4 regions of the Vibrio fluvialis genome follow, and region 1 is predicted to be linked to each of the others. Evidence: predicted binding sites of a transcription regulator. Region 1 holds the regulator's gene; each other region holds the start of a gene.
The links. The regulator PurR, encoded in region 1, represses purine synthesis genes. The targets are predictions, from matches to a motif close to TNANGNAAACGTTTNCNTNA.
Positions count from the first base shown of each region.

Region 2: a site for PurR is predicted at 1,443-1,462, ahead of purM (phosphoribosylformylglycinamidine cyclo-ligase). Genes of this name have one in related genera too.
Region 3: a site for PurR is predicted at 1,244-1,263, ahead of metK (methionine adenosyltransferase). Genes of this name have one in related genera too.
Region 4: a site for PurR is predicted at 1,060-1,079, ahead of DYA43_RS08225 (phosphoribosylaminoimidazolesuccinocarboxamide synthase). Genes of this name have one in related genera too.

Region 1 is NZ_UHIP01000001.1:1,200,113-1,203,723, forward strand. It holds gene DYA43_RS05740 (putative signal transducing protein) at 1-207, opposite strand, end outside; gene DYA43_RS05745 (TVP38/TMEM64 family protein) at 204-893, opposite strand; gene DYA43_RS05750 (TfoX/Sxy family DNA transformation protein) at 1,021-1,611, opposite strand; cyclic di-GMP riboswitch class I at 1,729-1,813, opposite strand; gene purR (HTH-type transcriptional repressor PurR) at 1,973-2,983, opposite strand; gene torD (molecular chaperone TorD) at 3,259-3,611, opposite strand, start outside.
Region 2 is NZ_UHIP01000001.1:620,613-624,223, reverse strand. It holds gene rluF (23S rRNA pseudouridine(2604) synthase RluF) at 1-520, shown strand, start outside; gene upp (uracil phosphoribosyltransferase) at 581-1,207, opposite strand; gene purM (phosphoribosylformylglycinamidine cyclo-ligase) at 1,524-2,564, shown strand; gene purN (phosphoribosylglycinamide formyltransferase) at 2,568-3,206, shown strand; gene DYA43_RS02875 (class II glutamine amidotransferase) at 3,267-3,611, opposite strand, start outside.
Region 3 is NZ_UHIP01000001.1:2,594,089-2,597,699, forward strand. It holds gene tkt (transketolase) at 1-1,082, opposite strand, end outside; gene metK (methionine adenosyltransferase) at 1,406-2,560, shown strand; gene DYA43_RS12135 (DUF2189 domain-containing protein) at 2,825-3,611, shown strand, end outside.
Region 4 is NZ_UHIP01000001.1:1,738,741-1,742,351, forward strand. It holds gene DYA43_RS08215 (hypothetical protein) at 1-157, shown strand, start outside; gene DYA43_RS08220 (hypothetical protein) at 538-933, shown strand; gene DYA43_RS08225 (phosphoribosylaminoimidazolesuccinocarboxamide synthase) at 1,197-2,300, shown strand; gene gabT (4-aminobutyrate--2-oxoglutarate transaminase) at 2,460-3,611, opposite strand, start outside.

The sequences.
Region 1 (3,611 bases):
TTGATAATCTTCAATGATAGCTTGCGCCCGCTCATGCTGAGTCACGTCATACAACCAGATGTAAGGCGCAGTTTCATCATTCATCGGCAACTCACCGCGCAGACCAAACAAACCTTCTCCACGCACCTCACAGGCAATATTGGCTTGTTTTAGCAGTTCGCACAGCAAGTGTGCTTCCGTCGGATTGGCGGCTATGAATATTTTCATCGTTGTACCGTGTTGGCAGAGCGTCTGACCAGCCGGTTCATCACCCATTTCATGAGCAGTGGAAACACCCCAAGTAAGGCGAATGACAGCAACACCGATGGCGAGACAATGCCGGATAATGAATCAATTTGTGCCAGTTGTGTGCCGGCGTTTAGATACACCGCAGTGCCAGGCAGCATACCCAACTGGCTGACCCAATAGTAGCGGGCAACGTTAATGGGACTTAGGCCCATCAAGAGGTTTATCAGAAAGAACGGGAATACAGGGATCAGCCGTAATGACAGCAAATAAAACGCGCCATCACGCTCAACGCCTTGGTTGATTGCGTTCAATTTGTCACCAAATCGTTGTTGAACCCAGTCTCGAAGCAGATAACGGCTGCTCAGAAAGGCTAGTGTTGCACCGATGGTACTGGCGAAAGAGACAAGCAAAAGACTGAGCCAAAAGCCGAACAATGCTGCTCCAAGCAATGTGACAACGGCTGCGCCGGGTATCGAGAACGCCGTAATCAAGACGTAGCTGACAAAGTAAATCAGGGCAGCAGCAAGCAAATGTTCGGCGATATAGTCCGACAACAGCGCTTGCTGAGCTTTGGCATTGTCCAGAGTGAGGTATTGACTGAACGTGAGCCCTAATCCAATGATCACGGCCAGCAAAATTAAGCCTAGAACTAACTTCTTACTCATCGATGTTTCTCGTTATACGGTTATCTAAGGTATACGTAACCAGACAGGGAAAAGCGATATTTTCTTTCACCCAAAGAAAAAAGCATCCGTGAACGGATGCTTTTAATGAAGTTGCTCTCAAAAAGGTTTACGACAAACGCTGTAACAACTCGTCGCGACGCGTTTGAGGGATAACTGACCAGTGCTTGCCCTCAATGGCGCCTTCAAGTGCCCACAGAAGCTCCAAGCCGACATCTGAAGAATGTGATTGTCTAACGGCTTTGTAAGCTTCTACGGCACCTTTCTCCTGCAGATCTTCCACCGTTTCGATGCCGGCTTTTTTCAGCATTCGTTCGGTTGCAAGGCGCAGGTTAGGGAGATCTTTAAGACGATCCGGCTTCGCTTGGGCTTGAGTCTCACGCTCATCTTTGGCCACTGCTAATGCCGCTTTCGCGTCTTCCAGAATTTTTGCGGTGTCTAACCAACAGTCTTCCGGCAAAGCGAAATACTTGGTTACAACGGGAAATCCGCGCTTTTTATAAACATAAGGCTCGTAGCCTTGTTGTTTGAACTTGGCTGTTGAAGCATCGTCGGCGCGAATGTGAAGTCTGTCGTTAACCACCAATGCGAACATTGTGTCATCAACAAAAATCCCAAAGCCACCAAACATTGAACGAGATTTAACGCGTCCAAATTGCTCAAAGAGCCGCATTGAATCTTTTAGTATTGGTTTATCCATGCTGTAAGTCTCGGTGTATTAATTAATACGCCACCAAAGTCAGGTCCGAGAAAATAGCAAAAGAATGCAGAGAGTATGTCAGTTAGGAGTCAACTTCTTAGTGTATGCATTTTTGCCATCGGTAACCCCGCTACCTACCCGAATTGGGTTTAGGCCGGAGGCTTTGCGTCCCACCTTTTCAGATGGTTTGCCCTGTGCGTGACATTTCCTTCAAAAAAAGGATAATCAAAAATTTGGATAAACATCACATTTACCTTGTGCAAATGTGATGTTATTCAAATATATATGTCCAACCATTGCAACTTGATTCATTGATTTTGAATCTAAATAGACAATTCAGACATGTTGATTTTCTGCAAAGTTATTGTTTTGTCAAGTCTTTTACTGTGTCGCGCTCTACAATCTCCGGATGCATCTCGAAGATACGGCGATCGTGCTCTTTATCTTTGATTCGTTCGAGTAATATTTCGAATGCGTTTTTACCCACACGACGTTTAGGTTGGTGGATAGTGGTTAGCGGTGGAGAGAAATACTCTGCCAGCTCAATGTTGTCATAACCGATAACCGACATATCTTCCGGAACACGAATCCCACGTTGTTGCAGGCGGCTCATTAAGCCAAGCGCCATTGTATCGTTAAAACAGAATACAGCGGTTGGACGTTTGTCCATGGCGATGATTTTATCTGCGGCCAGTACGGCGGTGTCACACTCGAAGTTACCTTCCAGAATCCAGTCTTCGCGGACAGGCAGGTTTGCTTCTGCCATCGCACGGCGGAAACCAGCAATACGTTCCTGACAGGCGGCTTTAACGAAATGGCCACTCAGGCAAGCGATATCAGTATGACCGCGGTCAGTCAGGTATTTAGTAGCCAGATAACCCCCTTCTTCGGAGTTATCGATGATCTTATCAGCCTGAGAGGTCTCTGGACCCCAATCCATGATCACCTTAGGAATGTCAGAATGGCTTTCCAACATTTCCAGCAGTTCTTCGGTCAGGTCAGAACACATAACCAAAATACCGTCTACGCGCTTTTCCGCCAGCATGCGGATGTAGTCGCGTTGCTTTTCGTAAATACCACCGGTGTTACACAGGATCAGCGTGTAACCCTGACGGTAACAGTAGCTTTCCACACCATCGATCACTTCGGAGAAGAAGAGGTTGGTGGACTGAGTGACCAACATACCAATTGTTCGTGTGGTGTTGCACTTTAGGCTTCGAGCTACAGCGCTCGGTGCATAGTTCAGCTCTTTAACAGCATCCATCACTTTTTCTTGTGTGGCTTCTGCAACAAATCGAGTTTTATTAATTACGTGAGATACGGTTGTTGTTGAAACGCCAGCCAGGCGTGCAACGTCTTTAATCGTAGCCATAGGTTTGTCCTGTCGATGACTGCTGAGCGCAACAAAATGCGTCGTGCTATCAGATTCAGCAGCGGTTAGGCTTGTACTGCAAGTGAAGCCTAAAAGTAGTAAAAACACAAAAACCGCTCGAAAACAGCGGTTTGCATCTTAAATTCATATTTTATCGTTTGCGGGCAATATAGTAGTCCGCAACGCGTGAACTCGCAACGAAATTCATCGGATGAGATCAAATGATCGTCACAAAGTTCGCGCGATATTCTTCAATTTGTGAGCATGATAGCGAACTATTCGTCAGTCAAATAAGCCTGATCAAGTTGCAGGAAGGCGACCAGAAGCTCGCTGACTGCGGCGTAAAAACCAAATTGATCAAGCGACTGGCAACGGGTCGCGAAAGTTGGTACCCAACTCAAGAGATGAGATTGGATAAATTCGGCCTGTTCAGAAAAGGCTTGTTCCATATGTGACTGTTTTTCCAGTTCGTTGGACCGAATAATCATATGTCCCAAGAAATCCAACTCGACAGCCAAATGATCAGCTGGTTCGTTCAGTGAGTCGTGAATCGCAACGCCGTGCTGTTTCATCAAGTCAGCCATTTCTTGTGCCGGAGTATCGTTCAACAGGCCTGTTTTACCAAGGT
Region 2 (3,611 bases), 580 kb from region 1:
GGAAACCAAATTCTCATTTCGCATCGTACTGACTCAGGGTCTCAACCGTCAGATTCGTCGTATGTGTGAAGCACTGGGTTACGAAGTCTTCAAGCTGCGCCGTGTACGCATCATGAACATTTCACTCGATGGGATTCCAAACGGTAAGTGGCGCTATCTGACCGACGCAGAAGTCGCAGAAATTCTGGCAATGTGTGAAGATTCAAGCGGTACGGAAGAGGCATCACGCGTTGACAGCAAGGGCGCACGTATTCGCAAAGCGACCGATGCCAAGCTGTTTGACAGCCGTGAAGAGAACCAAACCTCAAAAGCACGTCGTAACCCGAAAACTTTCCGCGGCCACAATGCTGACGAATTTCGTCATGCGCCGAATTCCAAGAAAGGCAAAGGGCGCACTGATCGTTCCGAACACAGCCGCACTGAGCGAAAACCAAAGACATTTGTTTCTCATGCCGCGGGCAAACCGAACGGTAAACCTGCTGCCGATCGTAAAGGCGGCACACTGAGCCTGAAGAAATAAATCGTAGTTAAAGAAAAAGGGAGCATTACGCTCCCTTTTTACTTTCTGTCACTCAAGCTATTACTTGGTACCGAAGATTTTATCGCCGGCGTCGCCAAGACCAGGAACGATGTAACCTTTGTCGTTCAGCTTCTTATCGATCGCTGCCGTATACAGTTCTACGTCCGGGTGCGCCTTTTCCAGCGCTTCGATACCTTCAGGGGCCGCCACCAGAACCAGTACTTTGATTTGGTTGCAGCCTTTTTCTTTCAGCAGGTCGATGGTCGCAATCATAGAACCACCCGTTGCCAGCATTGGGTCAACCACCAGCGCAATACGCTCTTCGATGTTGGATGCCAGCTTGTTGAAGTAAGGAACGGGTTCCAGCGTTTCTTCATCACGGTAGATACCCACCACACTGATACGAGCGCTTGGAATGTGTTCCAGTACGCCATCCATCATGCCAAGGCCTGCACGCAGAATTGGCACAACTGTGACTTTTTTACCTTTGATTTGGTCAACTTCAACCGGGCCGTTCCAGCCTTCGATGGTCACTTTCTCAGTTTCAAAATCCGAAGTTGCTTCATAAGTTAGCAGGCTACCGACTTCGGTTGCTAACTCACGAAAACGTTTTGTGCTGATATCACCTTCTCGCATCAGGCCAATTTTATGTTTCACTAGAGGGTGTTTAACTTCAACAACTTTCATTTCCATCTCCGGCATAATTTAAACAAACCTTCGGATTATACACCTATTTCCCAGGCATGTTGACGTTTCTCCACCCTTTTTGCCTTACTTTGCCTGCATTTTGCCCGCTCAGTCGTTTGTAGCACGTCAATGTTATCGCCACTCATGCTCCAATCCGGCCAGAAGGCTCGTCTTTTCTGAGGGAAAACCCAGCAGGCTGTCAATAATATCTCCGCGAAAAGAGAACGAAAAAAACTGACGCAAACGTTTTCCTTTTTGATTTAAGCCCTGTAGAATAGCGCCGTTTTCATATCCAACTAGATCGAGGACTTTCCCCGTGAGCGGCAACAACACTTCTCTTAGCTACAAAGATGCAGGCGTAGATATCGATGCAGGCAATGCGCTTGTTGAACGAATTAAAGGTGCAGTAAAGCGTACTCGTCGCCCTGAGGTAATGGGTGGCATTGGTGGCTTTGGTGCATTGTGTGAACTCCCAACAAAATATAAACACCCTGTACTGGTATCAGGTACAGACGGTGTGGGCACTAAACTGCGTCTTGCTTTGGATATGAAAAAGCACGACACCATTGGTATCGATCTGGTAGCAATGTGTGTGAACGACCTAATCGTACAAGGTGCTGAGCCATTGTTCTTCCTGGACTACTACGCAACAGGCAAACTGGACGTCGACACTGCAGCTGACGTAGTATCTGGCATCGCAGACGGCTGTGTTCAGGCAGGTTGTGCACTGATTGGCGGCGAAACGGCTGAAATGCCTGGAATGTACGAAGGCGAAGATTACGACGTTGCTGGTTTCTGTGTCGGCGTAGTCGAAAAAGAAGACATCATTGATGGCAGCAAAGTAGCGGTTGGCGATGCATTGATCGCTGTCGGTTCAAGTGGCCCACACTCAAACGGTTACTCTCTGGTTCGTAAGATTCTGGAAGTATCGGGCGCAGATAAAAACGAAATGCTGGAAGGCAAAACCATCGGTGAACACCTTCTGAAACCAACCAAAATTTACATTCAATCTGGTTTAAAACTGATTGCTGAGCATGACATTCATGCGATTTCTCACATCACTGGCGGCGGCTTCTGGGAAAACATTCCTCGCGTTCTGCCACAAGGCACCAAAGCGGTGATCGACGGTAGCAGCTGGGAATGGCCGGTGATCTTCCAATGGCTGCAAGAGAAAGGCAACGTCAACACGCACGAAATGTACCGCACGTTCAACTGTGGCGTGGGTCTGGTGATTGCACTGCCAAAAGATCAAGCGCAAGCAGCGGTTGAACTTCTACAACAGGAAGGTGAAAACGCGTGGGTGATCGGTGAAATCGCAGCAGCTCAGGAAAACGAAGAGCAAGTAGAGATCAAATAATCCATGAAGAGTATTGTTGTTTTAGTTTCGGGAAATGGTTCCAATTTACAAGCGATTATCGATGCTTGTGAAACAAGTATTCATGATGGCAAAGTAACGGCTGTTTTTTCAAACAAAGCAACTGCTTATGGCTTAGAGCGAGCTAAACAAGCAGGGGCGGCTCCGGTCTTTATTGATCCGAAAGCGTATGAGACTCGTGATGCTTTCGATTACGCGTTAATGCAGCAGATCGATGAATATCAGCCGGACCTGATCGTGCTGGCTGGTTACATGCGAATTCTGAGTAATGAATTCGTTCGCCATTACCTTGGCCGCATGATTAACATCCACCCATCACTCCTGCCTAAGTACCCAGGCTTGAACACTTACCAGCGTGCGATTCACGCTGGTGATGAAGAGCATGGTACCAGCGTCCATTTCGTGACTGAGCAGCTTGATGGTGGCCCGGTGATTCTTCAGGCTCGAGTGCCTATTTTTGATGAAGACACCGTCGATACGCTGACCAAACGCGTTCAATCTCAGGAGCACCGCATCTACCCGCTGGTTACACAGTGGTTTGTTGAAGGGCGCCTGGAAATGAAAGAAGGCAAAGCGTATTTGGATGGCCAGCCGCTCGGCATACATGGTTATGCAGACGAATAAGTCTCACTGAACACAAAAAAGGGTTGATATCATATCAACCCTTTTTCTTTGTCTTTTTCGCTATTCCAGCGGCGCTTTCGGGGACTGATCACCCGGCCGACCAGGTACAAACTCAATATCATTGAGCATGCCAACATTGCTGTCGATCAGTTCACCGAAATGGAACAGGTTGTATTCGCCTGGCTTCATACGTTGCCAGACTTCATTACCAGTCAGTGGCTGAGTGGCAATCACCGACACCACGTCATTGGGTGTGGTTTCTTCCTGGAAGTTAATCTCGACATCTTCATCCAGCAACGCGGCATGGCCAAACGGGGCACGGCGAGTAATCCAGTAAAGATGATTGGTGCAATAGCTCATCACGTACTCACCATCCGACAGCAGCATATTAAATACGCCTTTCTC
Region 3 (3,611 bases), 1.4 Mb from region 1:
TGCGATGCTTTACGTGACGCAATGTTCGCTGGGTTCGCTTGCAGTTCTGCGATGATGGCGCTGGTGGCTTCTTCCCAGTTGGCTGGCAGTTCACCGGCTACGCGGCGTTTGTATTCTGCAGCTTCTGCTGGGTAAGCGGCTGCGTATGCGGCAAATTTCTCATCCCATGCGGCTTCTTTGGCTGCGCCTGCTTCTTTGGCATCCCACTCAGCGTAGATGTCTGCCGGGATTTCAAATGGTGCGTATTCCCAACCCAGGAATTCACGCGCAGCTTTGATTTCGTCAGCGCCCAGAGGAGCACCGTGACAATCGTGTGAGCCGGCTTTGTTTGGCGAGCCGAAACCGATGATGGTTTTGGTGCAGATCAGTGTTGGACGAGGATCGGCTTTTGCCGCTTCAATCGCTGCGTTGATCGCGTCTGAATCGTGACCGTCAACCGCTGGAATCACATGCCAACCGTAAGCTTCAAAGCGTTTTGGAGTGTCGTCTGAGAACCAGCCTTCCACGTGACCGTCGATCGAGATGCCGTTGTCATCCCAGAAAGCGATCAGTTTGCCGAGGCCCAGAGTGCCAGCCAGTGAACACGCTTCGTGCGAGATGCCTTCCATCAGACAGCCGTCGCCCAGGAACACGTACGTGAAGTGGTCAACAATATCGTGGCCAGGTTTATTGAACTGCGCTGCCAGTGCTTTTTCTGCAATCGCAATACCTACTGCGTTGGTGACACCTTGGCCCAGAGGACCAGTTGTGGTCTCGATGCCAGGTGCGTAACCGTACTCAGGGTGGCCCGGCGTTTTTGAGTGCAGTTGACGGAAGTTTTTCAGATCGTCAATCGACAGCTCGTAACCGCTCAGGTGCAGCAGAGAGTAAATCAGCATTGAGCCGTGGCCGTTGGACAGCACGAAACGGTCGCGGTCTGCCCAGTTCGGGTTTTGTGGGTTGTGGTTCAAGTGACTGCGCCAAAGCACTTCAGCGATGTCAGCCATACCCATTGGTGCGCCCGGGTGGCCAGAGTTAGCTTTTTGTACACCGTCCATGCTCAGTGCACGGATTGCGTTAGCCAGTTGTTTGCGAGAAGACATGTCAGCTCCTAAAGCGATAAGCGAAGTAAAAGTATCCGAAAATTGAGTGGCCAATATTGTCGCAAAGCCCTTTCGGCACTGCAAACCTTTTGCTGGCGATTTGTTCTATTTTTGCAATGCTTTACAACATATCGCTGAACAATGGCTGAAAAACCCCTGAATTGGGCAAACGTTTGGCTATGAGATAGAAGAAAAAAGAGCTTGTAATTTGAGCATTCAAAACTAGAATAGACGTCTAGATGTAGAAACGCCTACATAATGAACGATTTTGCAGAGTAGCGGACCCTTTTCGCTACTCTTTTGATTATAGAATTGGAGCTATCATGGCTAAGCACTTGTTTACTTCTGAATCGGTATCAGAAGGTCATCCAGATAAAATCGCAGACCAAATCTCTGATGCGGTTCTAGATGCCATTTTGGAACAAGATCCAAAAGCACGTGTTGCTTGTGAAACTTACGTAAAAACCGGCATGGTAATGGTCGGCGGTGAGATCACAACATCAGCGTGGGTTGATATCGAAGAACTGACTCGTGAAACTGTGCGTGAAATTGGTTACGTCCACTCAGATATGGGCTTTGACGCTAACTCATGTGCAGTACTGAACACCATCGGTAAGCAGTCTCCAGACATCAACCAAGGTGTTGATAAAACCGATCCTAAAGAACAAGGTGCCGGCGACCAGGGCATCATGTTCGGTTACGCATGTAACGAAACCGAAGTGCTGATGCCAGCGCCAATCACTTACTCTCACCGTCTGGTAGAGCGTCAGGCGAAAGTGCGTAAAAACGGCACTCTGCCATGGTTGCGCCCGGATGCAAAATCACAGGTAACTTTCCAGTACGAGCAAGGCAAAATCGTCGGTATCGATGCGGTTGTTCTGTCAACTCAACACTGTGATTCGATCTCTACTCCAGATCTGCGCGAAGCGGTGATGGAAGAAATCATCAAACCTGTTCTGCCAGCAGAGTGGCTGACCAAAGAAACCAAATACTTCATCAACCCAACCGGCCGTTTCGTTATCGGTGGTCCAATGGGTGACTGTGGTCTGACTGGTCGTAAGATCATCGTTGATACCTACGGCGGCGCAGCTCGTCACGGTGGCGGAGCATTCTCTGGTAAAGATCCATCAAAAGTAGACCGTTCAGCCGCATACGCAGCACGTTACGTAGCGAAAAACATCGTAGCAGCTGGCATGGCAGATCGTTGTGAAATCCAACTGTCTTACGCGATCGGCGTGGCAGATCCAACGTCTATCATGGTAGAAACTTTCGGTACTGAGAAAGTGTCTCACGACATCATTATCGAAGCCGTACGTCAGTTCTTCGACCTGCGTCCTTACGGTCTGCAAGAGATGCTGAACCTGCTGCAACCTATCTATAAGAAGACAGCAGCATACGGTCACTTCGGTCGCGAAGAGTTCCCTTGGGAAGCGACTGACAAAGCAGCTGAACTGCGTGAATTCGCTGGCCTGAAATAAGCCGACCGAATCCTGAAAAAGCCCTTGTCGCGAGACAGGGGCTTTTTTTATTTTCATCTTCTCAAACACTCTTGCTGAACAAATTTTATTCAACAAGTTTGTATTTTCATTGCCGCTCGGCAATAGTTAATAAAGTGTTAATGAGTATAAATTCAAAACCAAGCTCATTAACCCACAACGTAATCACAGTGCGTTGCTGCGTAGCAGGTTGATACAGCGAGCATCGCATCATTCTGTCTCTGCCACCTCGATCAAGGAGGATGTATGCCTCGTACGGTTAACCCATCTGACTTCGACCAGAAGCAAAAAGAAGTCAGCCCTCCGGAGTATGCCCACACGCTGCCATGCAACAAGATCAGCGTGTCGACTCCGTTTCACTGGCTTGCGCTTGGACTCCATGATTTCATCCGCATGCCGTTAATCAGTGCTTTTTATGGTTTATGCTTTATGGCCGCCGCAATTGGTATTGTGCTGCTGGTGCAATGGCAAGGAACCCATCTGGTGATCCTGCCAAGCCTTGTGGTCTACATGCTGATTGGGCCGTTTTTGGCTCTCGGTTTGTACGCCGCCAGTTGGGAACGGGAAAAAGGCCATTCCGCAGGTCTGCTGCACTCCATCAAAGCGATTACGCGTAACTCCAGCTCACAATGGGCTTTTGCCGTCATGCTGGCCGTCGCCATGATATTCTGGATGCGCATCGCCGCACTGCTGCACGCACTCTATCCATCCGTTCAGGGCGCACCAATCACCGACTTCTTACCCTTCTTGGTTATCGGTTCTTTGGTGGGCTTTGTGTTCGCCTGTGTCATCTTCAGCATCTCTGCGTTTTCCATTCCGTTAATGATGGAACGCCGCGTGGACGTCATGACCGCGGTCTTTAGTAGTTTTAACGCCGTGAAATCGAACATTCCGGCCATGATCGTCTGGGCAGGAATCATCTGCGGCGGCCTCCTGATTGGCTTTGCCACCTACGGTATCGGTATGTTATTCACTATGCCAATTCTGGGTTACAGCACCTGGCATGCCTACCACGCTATTATTAAGAAAAAAC
Region 4 (3,611 bases), 540 kb from region 1:
GTGTAAACAACCAAGACTGCTGACCAAACACGAATATATCGACGGAAAATCACATCACTCTTGTGCAAACTGCAATGAGTTTGCTCGTATGGATGTACGACAATTTAATATTGCCGAACAAGCGTTCCGAGAGCGACAGGCCCAGCAGCCGCATTAAGACCTTAATCCGATGAAAAAGCGCCAGGACGGCGCTTTTTTGATCTCCGTTATTCTGCACTTTTCCCTTTCCGCAGCATTCCGACATCCCTCTGCTTGGTAAGCTGATAACAACGCCATTCCTGCGCAATACCGTCGTTTTACAGGCTATACAGGTATGCATCCAGTAGTAAACTACCGCTTTGATCACAAAACACCACACTAACAGAACAAAAAACAATCAGATCTAATTTTAAAAATAATTATAAATATCAGACAGATAAGCTAAATCCCCACTTAATCGAGCCGCAATTCGTGCAATCCATAAGCAAATTACTACTTGATCAGTACCGCATTTAATAATACTGTATACACATACAGCATGTATGAAAGGACAGTATTATGCTTCACGCAGATTTCAATACCACACGTTTTGTAAACCACACTTACAACACCACTCGTTACACCACACAAGGTGCTAACACCGGCATGATGTCTCGCCTGGCTAATTTATCGCAGCAGCAACAGTGGATTCTTTACACTGCTCAGTGCCCGCGTCCTCAATACGATGAGCTTGCCGCTCATCACGTACAGTGCAGAAAAATTATTCATATGAAGCCTTCTCAGTCTCAATCTGAAATCGAAATCGTGATGAAAGCGATTCAGTCCGGCAATGCCAGCGCGATTGTGGCCTCCGGTGAAATCGACATCGTCAGCCAGAAGCTACTGACTCAATTGGCTACGGAACATCACTGCGAAGTGTTCTTTCTGAGCAGCATGCAAACCGCTTTCCATTAATCTTTATTTTCACTGTCTTTTCCCCTCAGTTCCGGCTGAGGGGCTTTTCTATTTCTCTTCGTCATTCACACGTCTAGGAACCTTTGTCGCTGTACACACCTCTGGCCAGACAGTGTGCTGAGTTATTTAGGCAAACGTTTGCTTTTTCTCTGGCGACAGAAAATAGTTCTGGTATGATGCGCTCAGTATTTGATATCTCATCCCGTTTTTACGCTACGGATATCTTCTCTCAACGACGTTTGAAATAAGATAGGAATGTCTAAATGAGCCTTGCTGACCAAGTTCTTGCCGTCAATGACGACCTCCCAATCCGCACTAACCAACCTGTTCACAGCGGAAAAGTCCGCTCGGTATACTGGCTGACTGAAGAAGACAGCCGTCGCCTGATCAAAGAAAAAGGCTACAACGTGGCCGAAGATGCGCCGTTGGCCATCATGGTGATCAGTGACCGAATTTCTGCTTTTGACTGTATCTGGCACGCCGAAGGCGGCGTAAAAGGCGTTCCGGGCAAAGGTGCGGCACTGAACGCGATTTCAAACCACTGGTTTAAGCTATTTCAAGAAAATGGTCTGGCCGACAGCCATATTCTGGACATCCCTCACCCGTTTGTGTGGATCGTACAAAAAGCCAAACCAATCAAGATTGAAGCGATTTGCCGCAAGTACATTACCGGTTCTATGTGGCGTGCGTACTCAAAAGGCGAACGTGAATTCTGTGGTATTGAGCTGCCAGAAGGTCTGGAGAAAGATAAAGCGCTGCCAGAACTGCTGATGACGCCATCGACCAAAGGTATTCTGAAAGGCATTCCAGGCGTGCCGGAAGCGGACGACGTCAACATCACACGTCAGAACATTGAAGATAACTTTGCGGCATTCAATTTCAGCAAAGCGTCGGACATCGCACTGTACGAAAAACTGCTGAAAGAAGGCTTTGGCGTGATCAGCGATGCACTGAAAGCGATTGGTCAGATTTTCGTCGACACCAAGTTTGAATTTGGCTACGTGACCGATGCCAATGGCGTTGAAAAGCTGATCTATATGGATGAAGTGGGTACGCCAGACTCTTCTCGCATTTGGGATGAGCAGGAATACCAAGCGGGTAAGATTGTCGAAAACTCAAAAGAAGGGTTCCGTCAGTTCCTGCTGAACTACTTCCCGGATCCAGACATTCTGCTCAACAAAGAGCGCATGTCTGAGCGTGAAGCACTCGCACGTGACAACGCGCTGCCTCTGGAATCACTGATGGATATCTCGCGCACTTACCTTGGTATTGCCGAGAAAATCGTCGGCCATAAGATTGAGCTGAGCACGAATCCAAAACAGGAAATCATCGACGTACTGGCAAAAGAGTACGGTTTGATCGATTAAGTGTTTCATCCCGCATGAAATAGAAAAACGGTCCCGCTAATTCAGCCGGACCGTTTTTGTTTGTGTCGATTTGAAGCAAGCGCGATTGAAAACCACCCATCGCGCTCGCTTTTATCGACAGGCCATACCTTCGATCTGCCTCAATGAGATCAGCATCAGTTAGATTAGCGTGCTCAGTGCTTGCTTCACTTTGTCTAAGCCTTCACGCAGTACGTCTGCCTCAATCGTCAGTGGTGGCAGGAAGCGAATCACGTTGCCTTTCACGCCACACGAAAGCAGGACAACGCCCTGATCGCGCGCCGCAGCCACCAACGATCTCGTCAGTTCGGCCATCGGTTTGCCGTCGTTCGGGTCAATAAACTCCATCGCGATCATTGCGCCCAAATTGCGCACATCCCCGATTTGTGGCCAGCGTTGCTGCCACGATTTCAGTTCGGTTGTCATCACTTCACCGATATCCAGCGCTTTTTCACACAAACGCTCTTCTTCGATGATCTTGAGCACTTCCAGACCCGCCACACAGCCCAGCGGAGAACCCGCATACGTGCCGCCCAAACCACCCGGCGCTGCCGAATCCATCACTTGTGCTTTCCCCACCACGGCTGAAATCGGGAATCCGCCCGCAATGCCTTTGGCCATGGTCATCAGATCTGGTTCAATACCCAGATATTCGGTGGCAAACAGTTTGCCGGTACGAGCAAAACCCGTCTGAATTTCGTCGGCGATCAGCATGATGCCGTGACGATTACACAGCTCGCGCAGTGCATGAGCAAACGCTGGGGGAGCGGCGTAGAAGCCGCCCTCTCCCTGCACAGGTTCAAAGATGATCGCGGCCACACGTGAGGGCTCGATATCACACGCGAACAGATCATCCAGCGCCTGTAAACTTTGCTCAATAGAAATGCCGTGTACGTCATTCGGGTACGGCACGTGGAAGATTTCGCCCGGGAACGGACCAAAGCTGCTCTTGTAGGGCGCCACTTTGCCCGTCAGTCCCATGGTCATGTTAGTGCGGCCGTGGAAGCCGCCTTTAAAAGCAATGACGCCCGGCCGACCGGTGTGGGCACGTGCGACTTTCACGGCGTTTTCTACCGCTTCAGCGCCAGTGGTCAGAAAGATCGCTTTCTTCTCCGAAGGGCCCGGCGCGCGGCGCGTCAGCTCTTCAGCCAGCTCGATGAATGACGCATACGGCGTCACCATCGAACAGGTGTGGGAGAAACGCTGTAATTGCGCGGTCACGGCGGCCACAATGCGCGGGTGCGAATGACCCGTGTTGTTGACCGCAATCCCCGCAGCGAAATCGATGTAACG